One region of the Serratia odorifera genome, then DNA from elsewhere that is predicted to be linked to it. Evidence: predicted binding sites of a transcription regulator. Region 1 holds the regulator's gene; each other region holds the start of a gene.
What was found. The regulator Fur, encoded in region 1, represses iron uptake genes when iron is present. The targets are predictions, from matches to a motif close to ATAATAATGAGAACNACTATCAA.

Region 1 (4,355 bases):
TGGCCGCAGCCGATTCTGTTTATTCGTGGCGGGCTGTCGCCTTACGTAAAAAACGACTACCGCGACGACATCGCCCGCCAGTTCCCGCAGGCACGGGCGTATGAAGTGGCTGGCAGTGGCCACTGGGTACACGCCGAGAAACCGGATGCGGTACTGCGTGCCATTCATCGCTTCATCGACCAGGCCTGACGGCCAGTTGGCGAAAAAACGCGCTAAAGATAACGGCTTAGCGCGTTTGCAACGCAGTAAAGCATTGTCGTTGCTCCATCTGCTGGGGTAATATGGCGCGCTATAATTTTGCCGCCGTCGCCAGCGTGGTGTAAAACGCCGGAATGGGGGCAAATTTGGGTTAGGTTTTATCGACCTGAACTGTATTAACCGAACCGTCCGGAAGCGTGAAACGCTTTTTGATGCAAACTCCCTTGCAGTACCGCTACCTATGGCAAAAGAACAAACGGATCGCACGACGCTGGATCTGTTCGCAGATGAACGCCGTCCGGGGCGCCCGAAAACCAACCCGCTATCCCGTGATGAACAGCTTAGAATCAATAAGCGGAATCAGCTACGGCGCGATAAAGTACGTGGTTTGCGGCGTGTGGAGCTGAAAATCAACGCGGATGCGGTGGACGCTCTGAACAAACTGGCGGAACAGCGTAATATCAGTCGCAGCGAGCTCATTGAGCAAATGCTGCTGGCGCAACTGGCGGAAGAACAGCCAGAACAATGATCTTATCAGCCGCACGCGCGGCGCGGCGTTAAGGATGACGCCGGATCAACTCCGCATTTTATTCTTCGGGCATCGCATAAACGCGATAAAACCCCGGGGCAAATTTCTGGCATGATACGCGTTTAGCGGTGGGAGCTGGCTCCTCACCATGGCGATATTTTAAACGATACCGGTGCGAAAGCCGGGCGTCGAGTATTGTAATTAATTGAATTTAAAGGTTATACGCGATATGGCTAACGTAGGCATTTTCTTTGGCAGCGACACCGGCAATACCGAAAACATTGCCAAGATGATCCAAAAACTTCTTCGTCAGAGCTTTGGCGACGATGTGGCTGAGGTGCATGACATTGCCAAAAGCAGCAAAGAAGATCTGGACGCATTCGACATTCTGCTGCTCGGTATCCCAACCTGGTATTACGGTGAAGCACAATGTGACTGGGACGACTTTTTCCCTACGCTGGAAGAAATAGACTTCAATGGCAAACTGGTCGCGCTGTTCGGCTGCGGCGATCAGGAAGATTACGCGGAATATTTCTGTGATGCGATGGGGACCATTCGTGACATCATCGAACCTCGCGGCGCAGCGATTGTCGGCCACTGGCCAACCAAAGGCTATCATTTCGAAGCCTCCAAGGGTCTGGCAGACGACGATCACTTTATCGGCCTGGCGATTGACGAAGATCGCCAACCCGAACTGACCGACGAACGCGTGCAGGGCTGGGTGGCGCAAATCAGCGCAGAGCTGAGCCTGGCAGACATCGTAGGTTAAGCAGCGGTTATTTCCCCGCCGTTCAAGGCCCTGCGAGACGCATGATTAACGCAGGGCCGTTATCGACATCACGGATTGAAGCGATAGAAGCTACAAAATTGTAACTTCCCCCCTCGTCACGGTAGACTGCGGTTCGGTTTATCCCACCCATCAAGATGTTACATGTGTGACATGTAACGGTGCGAATATATCTTTGTTAACAACCGGCGGTTTCCATTTAGGTCAACCGGTTCTATAATGAGACGCAATAAATTCTTTGTGCCGACCGATGCCATAGGCAAAAATGCCTCAACTTGATTAGCATAGTAACAGGACTGAATCCGCATGACTGACAACAATACCGCATTAAAGAAGGCCGGCTTAAAAGTCACGCTTCCGCGACTCAAAATCCTGGAAGTACTGCAAGATCCGGCTTGCCATCACGTCAGTGCGGAAGATTTGTACAAGAAACTGATTGATATGGGCGAAGAAATTGGTCTGGCGACGGTTTACCGCGTACTGAACCAATTTGACGACGCCGGGATTGTCACCCGTCATAATTTCGAAGGCGGCAAATCAGTATTCGAACTGACTCAGCAGCACCATCACGATCACCTGATTTGCCTGGACTGCGGCAAAGTGATCGAATTCAGCGATGAATCCATCGAAGCGCGTCAGCGTGACATTGCCAAACAGCACGGCATCAAACTCACCAACCACAGCCTGTACCTGTACGGTCATTGCGCCATCGGTGATTGCCGCGAAGACGATACGCTGCACGACAAAAAATAATGCTGATGCATTAATAAGCAAGGAACCGCCAGACGGCGGTTTTTTTATGCCTGTCAGACAGGCAAAAAAATCCCCGGACGCGCCGGGGAAATCATGTCACAAAAGATAACAATGCAGCGGCAAACCACCTCTTTCATCAGGGTATTACCCCCTCCACACCCCAAACGCCCCGCCGCCGACACGCAGCGAGGCATTGGTCACTACGCCTGCACCGGTTCCGCACGGCTAAAGCGCTTGCCGTCAGGGCTGACCGCGCGAATTTGCACCTCGCCGGCTACTGCCGGCTTGGCGCTGTCATCATAGCGTTGCCACTGTTTGCCACCGTCGGTGGAATACTCGATAGCCAGTCCCGGCAAAGCAATATTGGCCTCCAGCTTGCCGTTGACGATCCGCGCACCTGGCACCGGCAGGCGGTATTTTATCCCGCCTTTATCCAGCTTGCCCAACTCGCGCTGCCCCAGCAGGTTGGCAAACCGCAGCCAGTCCTGCTGCAACTTTTTGTCATCGACCAAGTGGGTTTCCCCGCCCTTGTATTCTCGACCTGCCTTATAGTCCTGTTCCCAGCTGGCACGGTGCCAGGCTCGTTCCGCCACCGACAGCGAGCGCGGGAACATCATATATTCCATTTGCGGATCGGTGCGCACCACTTCACTCCACAGCTGGGCGGAAAGGCCATAGGCGCCCGGCCACGGTTTATCGCTCTTGGCGGTGAAATAGTTGCCATCGCGATCCACCGACGTTTCAGCGTTCTGCGGCATGTTATCCGGTGCAAAGCTGAATATTTTGCGCTCATCACTGAAGCGGGTGCCCCAGTAATAGCCGCTTTCGTTTGGATTGACCTCATACGGGAAGTCCAGATAGACGTAGTCGGGGTTGGAAACCACCACTTCGTAACCCTTGTTGGCCCAGTCATTTACCGAATCGAACCCGCCCCAGTACAGGGTATCCCAGAAGTTGACGCCAACGCGCGCCGTGGCAAACGCCTTGGCGTCTTTGGCATCCTTCAAGCCATCCTGCCAGGCCTGCATTCTGTCGATGCCGTGCGCTTTAACCAGTTTGCTGACTTCCTGACCGAAGTAGCTCGGCAAGTGTTCCATGTCGGCAACCTTGCCCTGCTTGATCATCTGTTGGCAAACCTGCGACTTGGCCCACGGTTTGTCTTCTTTGCTCAGATCGAGCATGCCTTTGCCCGGTTCTGGCTGTTTGATGTCGGTATAACCGGCGCCCAGACGGATGTTCTTGGCTTCATCGCCGCCAAAGTGCCAGGTTTTCAGCGGTTGACCGGCTTCCTTATGCATTTGGGCAATTTCACCGATCACCTTGTCGACAAAGCGGGTTGATGAATCCAGGCACGGGTTCAGATAGCTCTGGCGATTGAAGAATTGCACCGAGGTAGTATTGGAGCTGTCGGTAGGATCCAGCAGACGGAACTCCTCGGCCTCTTTTTGCTTACCTTCGGCAAGCAGTTTCTTATAACGCGCTTCCATGGATATCACCGCCGCACGCGCGTGCGCCGGCATATCGACCTCCGGGATCACTTCAATCTGGCGTGCCTGGGCGTATTTGATGATGTCGATATAGTCCTGACGGCTGAAGAAACCACCGTAAACCTCTGGCCCCTGACCGTACTGCGGCAACAGGCAGGTTGTTTCGCTCAGGTCATGGCAGCGTTGGCCGCCGATCTCGGTCAGCTCCGGCAGGCCGGGGATCTCGATGCGCCAGCCTTCATCATCGGTCAGGTGGAAGTGGAACTTGTTCAGCTTATAGGCCGCCATCTGATCCAGCAGACGCAGCACCGCATCCTTGTGGTGGAAGTTGCGCGCAACGTCGAGGAACAGGCCACGGTATTCAAAGCGCGGCGCATCTTTAACATCCAGCGTGGCGATTTTCTTGTCGCCTGTGGTCGGGATCAGCGACAGAATCGATTGCAGGCCATGGAACACCCCAGCCTGATCGAAGCCGGTCACCACCGCCTGTTTGGCGCCGATCTGCAACTGATAGGCGCCTGCCACCGCCAGGTCGCCCTTGAAGGCGTTCGGCTTGATGTCGGTTTTAATCGGATAACCGCTGCGTGTCGGTGCCACCCCC
Region 2 (4,355 bases), on a different contig from region 1:
TGATGCCGACAAGGGCGTGGCGGACGTCAAGGCGGCGCTGGACGGCGCGCGCTACATCCTGATGGAACGCTTTGCCGAAGATGCCGGCCTGCTGGCAAAAGTGCGTGACTATTTATGGAAGCATGCGCATCTGGTGTCCAAGGTCGTGGAAGGCAAAGAGCAGGAAGGCGCCAAATTCCGCGATTACTTCGATCACCACGAGCCGATTTCCCAGGTCCCTTCACACCGCGCGCTGGCGATGTTCCGCGGCCGCAACGAAGGCGTTCTGCAACTGGCCCTGAACCCCGATCCGCAATTTGAGGAAGCGCCGCGCGAAAGCCAGGGCGAACAGATTATTATCCAGCACCTCAGTCTGCGGCTGAACAACGCGCCGGCTGACGCCTGGCGTAAAGCGGTGGTCAACTGGACCTGGCGCATCAAGGTGCTGTTGCATCTGGAAACCGAACTGATGGGTACGGTGCGCGAGCGCGCCGAAGATGAAGCGATCAACGTATTCGCCCGCAATCTGCACGATCTGCTGATGGCTGCGCCAGCCGGCATGCGCGCCACCATGGGTCTCGATCCGGGTCTGCGCACCGGGGTAAAAGTGGCGGTGGTAGACGCCACCGGCAAACTGGTCGCAACCGACACCGTGTATCCGCACACCGGACAGGCCGCCAAGGCCGCCGCCCTGGTCGCCGCGCTGTGCATCAGGCACAACGTGGAACTGGTAGCGATCGGTAACGGTACGGCATCACGCGAAACCGAACGCTTCTTTATCGATCTGCAAAAGCAATTCCCAGAGGTCAAGGCGCAGAAAGTGATCGTCAGCGAAGCCGGCGCCTCGGTGTATTCCGCCTCGGAACTGGCGGCGCTGGAGTTCCCGAACCTCGACGTTTCACTGCGCGGCGCGGTGTCGATCGCACGCCGTCTGCAGGATCCGCTGGCCGAACTGGTGAAGATTGATCCAAAATCCATCGGTGTCGGCCAGTATCAGCATGACGTCAGCCAGAGCCAGTTGGCGAAGAAACTGGATTCGGTGGTCGAGGACTGTGTGAACGCCGTCGGCGTCGATCTGAACACCGCGTCGGTACCGTTGCTGACCCGCGTTGCCGGCCTGACGCGCATGATGGCGCAAAACATCGTGAACTGGCGCGACGAAAACGGCCGTTTCAGCAACCGTGAACAGTTGTTGAAAGTCAGCCGCCTGGGACCAAAAGCGTTTGAACAGTGCGCCGGCTTCCTGCGCATCAACCACGGCGATAACCCGCTGGATGCCTCGACCGTTCACCCAGAAACCTACCCGGTAGTGGAGCGTATTCTGGCCGCCACCCAGCAGGCATTGCAGGATCTGATGGGCAACCCGAGCATGGTTCGCAGCCTGAAAGCCAGCGACTTTACCGACCAGCAGTTCGGCGTACCAACGGTTACCGACATCCTCAAGGAACTGGAAAAACCGGGCCGCGATCCGCGTCCGGAATTCAAGACCGCCACCTTCGCCGACGGTGTGGAAACGCTCAACGACCTGCAACCGGGCATGATTCTGGAAGGTGCCGTCACCAACGTCACCAACTTCGGGGCGTTCGTTGACATCGGCGTCCATCAGGACGGTCTGGTGCACATCTCCTCGCTGGCAGATAAATTCGTTGAAGATCCGCACAGCGTGGTGAAAGCCGGTGATATCGTTAAAGTGAAAGTGATGGAAGTGGACCTGCAGCGCAAGCGCATTGCATTGACCATGCGTCTTGACGAGCAGCCGGGCGAAGGACCCGCGCGCCGCGGCGGTACCCCGCCAGCACGTGACAACGCGACCCGTCCAGCCGCCGGCAAGCCGAAAGCGCGCACCAGTACGCCGGCTGGCAACAGCGCCATGGGCGATGCGCTGGCCGCAGCGTTTGGAAAAAAACGTTAATCCCTGCGGGCGAGGCATCCGCTTCGCCCGTTTTTCACCGGCGTTTTTTGATTTATCGCAATTGTTTGCCATTTTTATTTCAACCGGCGTTTATAAATAACTTACCGGCATCTAGCATTAGATATATTAATTAAACTTTCGCGTTAACATGTTCATTAACATTTAATAGCCGCGGCTATTTTTTGGCAGGTAACACAATCGGTTGGTAGCGTTATTTTACGCAGAGTTTGTTAGCGAAAAATGTGGGTTGTTAGCGGTATGGAAAACTAACGCAAACATATTTATTAAATGATTTCTAAACAGAAAATACTGCCACAATCCATTAACCTATTTAACCTAAACCACGCATTTGCAGCCTATCTTGCTTAGTGGTAATAATAGCAGCCATGTTATTTCCGTAGAAATATGTGTCGATATTTACCAATAGTTACCAATACCCCTATTTTTTGTATTGAATACGATAATCATTCTCACTATTATTCCCTTACGTATTCAACGTAATCCTCGCCCGCCGCAATGGGGGCCATGCACGTAAATAGCCTGATGGCATCGGCTCTAGGAAGGTAATATGCATCTTCTGCCTAAACAGTCTTATAAAATTACCGGCTTCGCCAGCGATATCAGCCCTGCCTATCGCCAGAAACTGCTGTCGCTTGGCATGCTGCCGGGAGCGTCGTTTGAAGTCATACGCATTGCCCCGTTCGGCGACCCCATAGAAATAAAAACCCAACGCGTCAGTCTGGTGCTGCGTAAAAAAGATATCGCCCTGATCGCGTTGGAAGGCCAGCCGTAAGCCTGACCATCCACCCGGGGCCTTTGCCGCGCTGCATTGCGTGGTGCCGATATACTCTATTGAACTCATGTTGAATGATGAAAAAATTAACGATTGGCTTAATAGGTAATCCAAATTCGGGGAAAACCACCCTGTTCAATCAGCTCACCGGGGCACGTCAGCGCGTCGGCAACTGGGCAGGCGTCACGGTTGAGCGTAAAGAGGGGCATTTCACCACGCCGCAGGCGCAGGTCACGCTGGTGGACCTGCCCGGCACCTATTCCCTGACCACCATTTCAGAGCAAACCTCGCTAGACGAACAGATCGCCTGCCATTATATCCTCAGTGGCGATGCCGACGTGTTGATCAACGTGATCGACGCCTCGAACCTTGAACGCAACCTCTACCTGACGCTGCAGCTACTCGAGCTCGGCATTCCGTGCATTGTCGCGCTGAACATGCTGGATATCGCCCACAGCCAGCATATCCAGATCGACGTTGCCACCCTGTCGGCACGCCTCGGCTGCCCGGTGGTGCCGATGGTGTCGACCAAGGCGGACGGGATCGGCGTGCTCAAGCAGATGATTGATAATCATCAAACCAACCAATTGACCGCGCTGGTGGCCTACCCGCCTTTACTGCTCAAGGAAGTCGACACGCTCAGCGCCGCAATGCCTGCCAGCCTGCCGTGCGAACAGCGCCGCTGGCTGGCGCTGCAAATGCTCGAGGGCGATATCTATAGCCACCAGTTGGCGGGCGACGCCCTCCCACTGTTGCCGGCGGCCAAAACGGCGCTGGAACAGCAGCAGCAGGAAGACCCGGCGCTGGTGATTGCCGATGCGCGCTATCGGTCAATTGCCACCATTTGTGCCGACGCCAGCAACGCACAGCAGGCACAGCCGAACCGGCTGACGGCGATCCTCGATAGCGTGATCCTCAACCGCTGGCTGGGGGTGCCGATCTTCCTGCTGGTGATGTATCTGATGTTCCTGCTGGCCATCAACATCGGCGGCGCGCTGCAACCGATTTTCGATCTCGGTTCCGCCGCGATTTTCATTCAAGGTATTCAGTGGCTCGGCTATACCCTGCACTTCCCGCAGTGGCTGACAATTTTCCTGGCACAGGGCGTCGGCGGCGGTATCAATACGGTACTGCCGCTGGTGCCGCAGATCGGCATGATGTACCTGTTCCTGTCGTTCCTGGAAGATTCCGGCTATATGGCACGGGCGGCGTTTGTGATGGATCGCCTGATGCAGGCGCTTGGCCTGCCTGGCAAATCCTTCGTCCCATTGATCGTCGGCTTTGGTTGCAACGTACCGTCTATCATGGGTGCGCGAACCCTGGACGCGCAGCGTGAACGGCTGATCACCATCATGATGGCACCGTTTATGTCCTGTGGCGCACGGTTGGCGATCTTCGCCGTGTTTGCCGCTGCCTTCTTTGGTCAGGATGGCGCAAGCGTCGTGTTCTCGCTGTATATGCTCGGTATCGTGGTCGCCATTCTGACCGGGCTGGTGCTGAAGTACACCATCATGCGCGGCGAAGCCTCGCCGTTCGTGATGGAATTGCCGGTATACCATGTGCCGCACCTGAAAAGCCTGCTGCTACAAACCTGGCAGCGGCTGAAAGGCTTTGTGCTGCGCGCCGGCAAGGTGATCGTCATTGCCAGCATCTTTATTGGTGGGCTGAACA
Region 3 (4,355 bases), on a different contig from region 1:
TCGTCCGCGTCACTTTGGTTGGCGACAGTCAGTGCTGGAATTTCGGGAATATCGGAGCCGCTCTCAAGGCGTTCAAGATAATTAAAAATGGCTTGCTTGATCAGCCAGTGAGGCGTGCGATCGATACGCTGTGCCGCGCTTTTAATGCGATCGCGTGTTGCCTCGTCAAGTTTCACGCCCATTGTGGTAGTGCCCATGCCAATCCAACTCCTGTGTGTTTAGAACCTATCCCATCAGGCTATTCAATTACCGGGCCAGCTTAGCCTGTTGGGATAGGTTCGTGAGATGTGTTGTGTGTGTCTTGAATGCTGACAATATCCTGCATGTTGCAACTTTGTGCAACCTTGTTAAATCAGGCCAGTGAGGGAAATGTGAGTCAACTCGATTTTTTAACATCGCAGCACGGCACGATTCTTGCTGCATAAATCAGGCGCCAGCCAGTACAACCGTCAGCGGTAGTGATATAGCTGCTAACAGCAGAGGTGCTACCGTTTTGGCAGGATGCGAGTGCAACCCATAAGGCGGTTAAATGTGACGCAGGGTAAACTTTGTGTAACTTTGTTGTTAAAAGTGTTGTTGATTTTGGAAAGGGTCAACTAGGATAGCCAACGGTTTCATATTCCCGGGCTGAAACTATTTTACCCGCAGCACATGCGCATTCCGCCTCGTTCCGGCGGTTGGGCAAATGATGATACATCGCGATTCTGCGCAAAAAGCGTAGAGCGAATAATAATGAGTGGAGAGTTTATGACAATGAGCACACCTATGCTGGTGACCTTCCTGGTGTACATATTCGGGATGGTACTGATCGGCCTGCTTGCCTACCGGGCAACCAATAACTTTGACGACTATATCCTCGGTGGCCGCAGTCTGGGCAGCGTGGTGACCGCGTTGTCTGCCGGCGCCTCCGACATGAGCGGCTGGTTGCTGATGGGACTGCCCGGGGCGATTTTCCTGTCTGGCATTTCCGAAAGCTGGATCGCCATCGGTCTGACCATAGGCGCCTATCTGAACTGGAAACTGGTGGCGGGGCGCCTGCGGGTACACACCGAAGCCAACAACAATGCCTTGACGCTACCGGATTACTTCACCAGCCGTTTTGAAGACAACAGCAAACTGCTGCGGGTGATTTCCGCCATCGTTATTCTGGTGTTCTTCACCATCTACTGTGCTTCCGGCATTGTGGCCGGTGCGCGCCTGTTTGAAAGCACCTTCGGCATGAGTTATGAAACGGCGCTGTGGGCCGGCGCCGCAGCCACCATTCTGTATACCTTTATCGGTGGTTTCCTGGCGGTTAGCTGGACCGATACCGTACAGGCCAGCCTGATGATCTTTGCGCTGATCCTGACGCCGGTGTTTGTGATCCTGGCGGTGGGCGGCATTGACACCTCCATGATGGTGATCGAGGCCAAGAACCCGGCCAATATCGACATGTTCAAGGGGCTGAATCTGGTAGCCATCCTGTCGCTGCTGGGCTGGGGGCTGGGCTATTTCGGTCAGCCGCACATTCTGGCGCGCTTTATGGCGGCGGATTCGCACCGTACCATTCGCAGCGCCCGTCGCATCAGTATGGCCTGGATGATCCTGTGTCTGGTTGGTACCGTGGCGGTCGGTTTCTTCGGCATTGCCTATTTTGCCAACAACCCGGATCAGGCCGGCAACGTGTCGCAGAACGGTGAGCGGGTATTCATTGAACTGGCGAGACTGCTGTTCAACCCGTGGGTGGCCGGTATTCTACTGTCGGCCATTCTGGCAGCGGTAATGAGTACCCTGAGCTGCCAGCTGCTGGTGTGTTCCAGCGCGATTACCGAAGACCTGTACAAGGCTTTCCTGCGCAAGGGGGCCAGCCAGCGTGAGCTGGTGTGGGTCGGGCGTCTGATGGTGCTGGTGGTGGCGTTGATCGCCATCGCGCTGGCGGCCAACCCGGACAACCGTGTACTGGGTCTGGTGAGCTACGCCTGGGCCGGTTTTGGCGCGGCATTCGGTCCAGTGGTGCTGATTTCGGTGATGTGGTCGCGCATGACGCGCAACGGCGCGTTGGCCGGTATGCTGGTGGGCGCGGTGACGGTGCTGGTCTGGAAGCAGTATGCCTGGCTGGATCTGTACGAAATCATTCCTGGCTTCCTGTTCGCCAGCATCGCTATTGTGCTGGTCAGCCTGATGGGGCGTAAGCCGTCCGCCACCATCACCGAACGTTTCGACCAGGCGGAAGCGGAGTTCAAAACCGTTTAAGCTGCGCTCTACTCGAAATTGAAACGGCTCCTTGATGGAGCCGTTTTTCGTTTTGGCCCACGGTTGGGGATGCAACGCCGTTGCGCTCAGCGGCGAACGGCAGGAAAGGCGTGTTGACCACGGGTCGATACCCGCGTCAGCAGCACCAGCAATGCGGGCGAAAACGCGCCGACGCCAAGGCGATCCAACAGTACATCGCCAATGATGCCGCCGCCGGCGATCGCCAGGTTCCAGGCGGTGACCCGCATGGACTGCGTCAGCCTGGCGCAAGGTGGTTCATCCACGATGGTTACAACTGGCGACAATTTGATAAGAAAAAATCACCCTTCGCACACTTGTATTTCTGCTTGAGAGAATGATAATCACTATCGTTCTGGTTTACTTTTCTTTACATTAACGACCGCCGAATTTCTCGCCGGCCAATCGACGATCGTCGTCATCTCAGAGGTTGTTAACCTATGTTTGTACCCTTTCTTATCATGTTCCGTGAGGGCCTTGAGGCCGCGCTGATCGTCAGTCTGATCGCCAGCTACCTCAAGCGCACCCAGCGCGGGCAATGGCTTGGTGCCATGTGGGTTGGGGTGATCGCCGCTGCCGCGCTGTGCCTGGCGCTGGGGATCTTCATCAATGAAACCACCGGCGAATTCCCGCAGAAACAGCAGGAGCTGTTTGAGGGGCTGGTGGCGGTGGTGGCGGTGCTGATCCTGACCTATATGGTGTTTTGGATGCGCAAGGTATCCCGCTCGGTGAAAGTGCATCTGGAAGGGGCTATCGACAACGCGCTGGCGTCTGGCAGGGGACAGAGTTGGGCATTGATTGCCATGGTGTTCTTTGCGGTGGCGCGCGAAGGGCTGGAGTCGGTGTTCTTCCTGCTGGCGGCGTTCCAGCAGGATGTGGGCATCGGCGCGCCGATCGGCGCGGTACTCGGCCTGGTCTGCGCCATGGCGCTGGGCATGATGATTTACTGGGGCGGGGTCAAGCTGCACCTGGCGAAATTCTTCAAATGGACCAGCCTGTTGATTCTGTTTGTCGCCGCCGGTCTGGCGGCCGGTGCGATCCGCGCCTTCCACGAAGCGGGACTGTGGAACCACTTTCAGGCCGTGGCATTCGATCTCAGCGCCACGCTTTCCACCCATTCGCTGTTTGGCACGCTGCTTGAGGGCATGTTCGGCTATCAGGAAGCGCCGTCGGTCAGCGAAGTGGCGGTGTATTTCCTCTACCTGATCCCGGCACTGGTGTGCTTTTTGCTGCCGCCGCGTGCGGCCGCGGCCACGGTGGCGGCACAACGTAAAATCAACCATTAACTTTAACAGGGAATCTTGCATGACGACTCAATTCCGCCGTAAGGCATTACATGCCGCATTACTGGCCGCACCGGCGTTGGCGTTCAGCGTCGGCGCCTCGGCGGCCGATGTGCCGCAGGTGAAGATTAGCGTTAACGACAAGCAGTGCGAGCCGATGCAACTGAGCGTGTCGGCCGGCAAAACCCAGTTCGTGGTGCATAATGCCAGCCAGAAAAACCTGGAATGGGAAATTCTCAAAGGCGTGATGGTGGTGGAAGAGCGAGAAAATATTGCGCCGGGGTTCACGCAAAAAATGACCGCCAACCTCGAGCCCGGCGAGTATGACATGACCTGTGGTCTGCTCAGCAATCCGAAGGGCAAACTGACGGTGACTGCGGCCGCCACCGCCGGTGACGGCAAGCCGAGCGTGCTGGATCTGGTGGGGCCGATTGCCGAATACAAGGTCTACGTCAGCCAAGAGGTCGATGGCCTGGTCAAACAGACCAAACGGTTTACCGATGCGGTCAAGGCCGGCAATCTGGCAGAAGCGCGCACGCTGTATGCGCCGACGCGGCAGCATTATGAGCGTATCGAACCGATCGCCGAACTGTTCTCCGATCTGGACGGCAGTATCGACGCCCGTGAAGACGATTACGAGAAAAAGGCCGAAGATCCCAACTTCACCGGCTTCCACCGTTTGGAAAAGGCGCTGTTCGCCGATAACACCACCAACGGCATGAACGATTACGCCGATCGCCTGTACCGAGACACCGTCGAACTGCAAAAACGCATTACCGGTCTGACGTTCCCACCGAGCAAGGTGGTGGGCGGCGCAGCGGG

Region 2: the regulator Fur is predicted to act here: its motif matches at 2,349-2,371, upstream of feoA (ferrous iron transporter A).
Region 3: the regulator Fur is predicted to act here: its motif matches at 2,582-2,604, upstream of efeU (iron uptake transporter permease EfeU).

What each region holds. Positions count from the first base shown of each region.
Region 1 is NZ_JBGMUT010000005.1:256,645-260,999, reverse strand. It holds gene ybfF (esterase) at 1-189, shown strand, start outside; gene ybfE (LexA regulated protein) at 440-727, shown strand; gene fldA (flavodoxin FldA) at 957-1,496, shown strand; gene fur (ferric iron uptake transcriptional regulator) at 1,821-2,267, shown strand; gene ACCC84_RS15390 (beta-N-acetylhexosaminidase) at 2,468-4,355, opposite strand, start outside.
Region 2 is NZ_JBGMUT010000008.1:117,756-122,110, reverse strand. It holds gene ACCC84_RS18185 (Tex family protein) at 1-1,891, shown strand, start outside; gene feoA (ferrous iron transporter A) at 2,460-2,684, shown strand; gene feoB (Fe(2+) transporter permease subunit FeoB) at 2,762-4,355, shown strand, end outside.
Region 3 is NZ_JBGMUT010000002.1:628,818-633,172, forward strand. It holds gene putA (trifunctional transcriptional regulator/proline dehydrogenase/L-glutamate gamma-semialdehyde dehydrogenase) at 1-197, opposite strand, end outside; gene putP (sodium/proline symporter PutP) at 748-2,232, shown strand; gene ACCC84_RS09065 (hypothetical protein) at 2,319-2,516, opposite strand; gene efeU (iron uptake transporter permease EfeU) at 2,691-3,536, shown strand; gene efeO (iron uptake system protein EfeO) at 3,556-4,355, shown strand, end outside.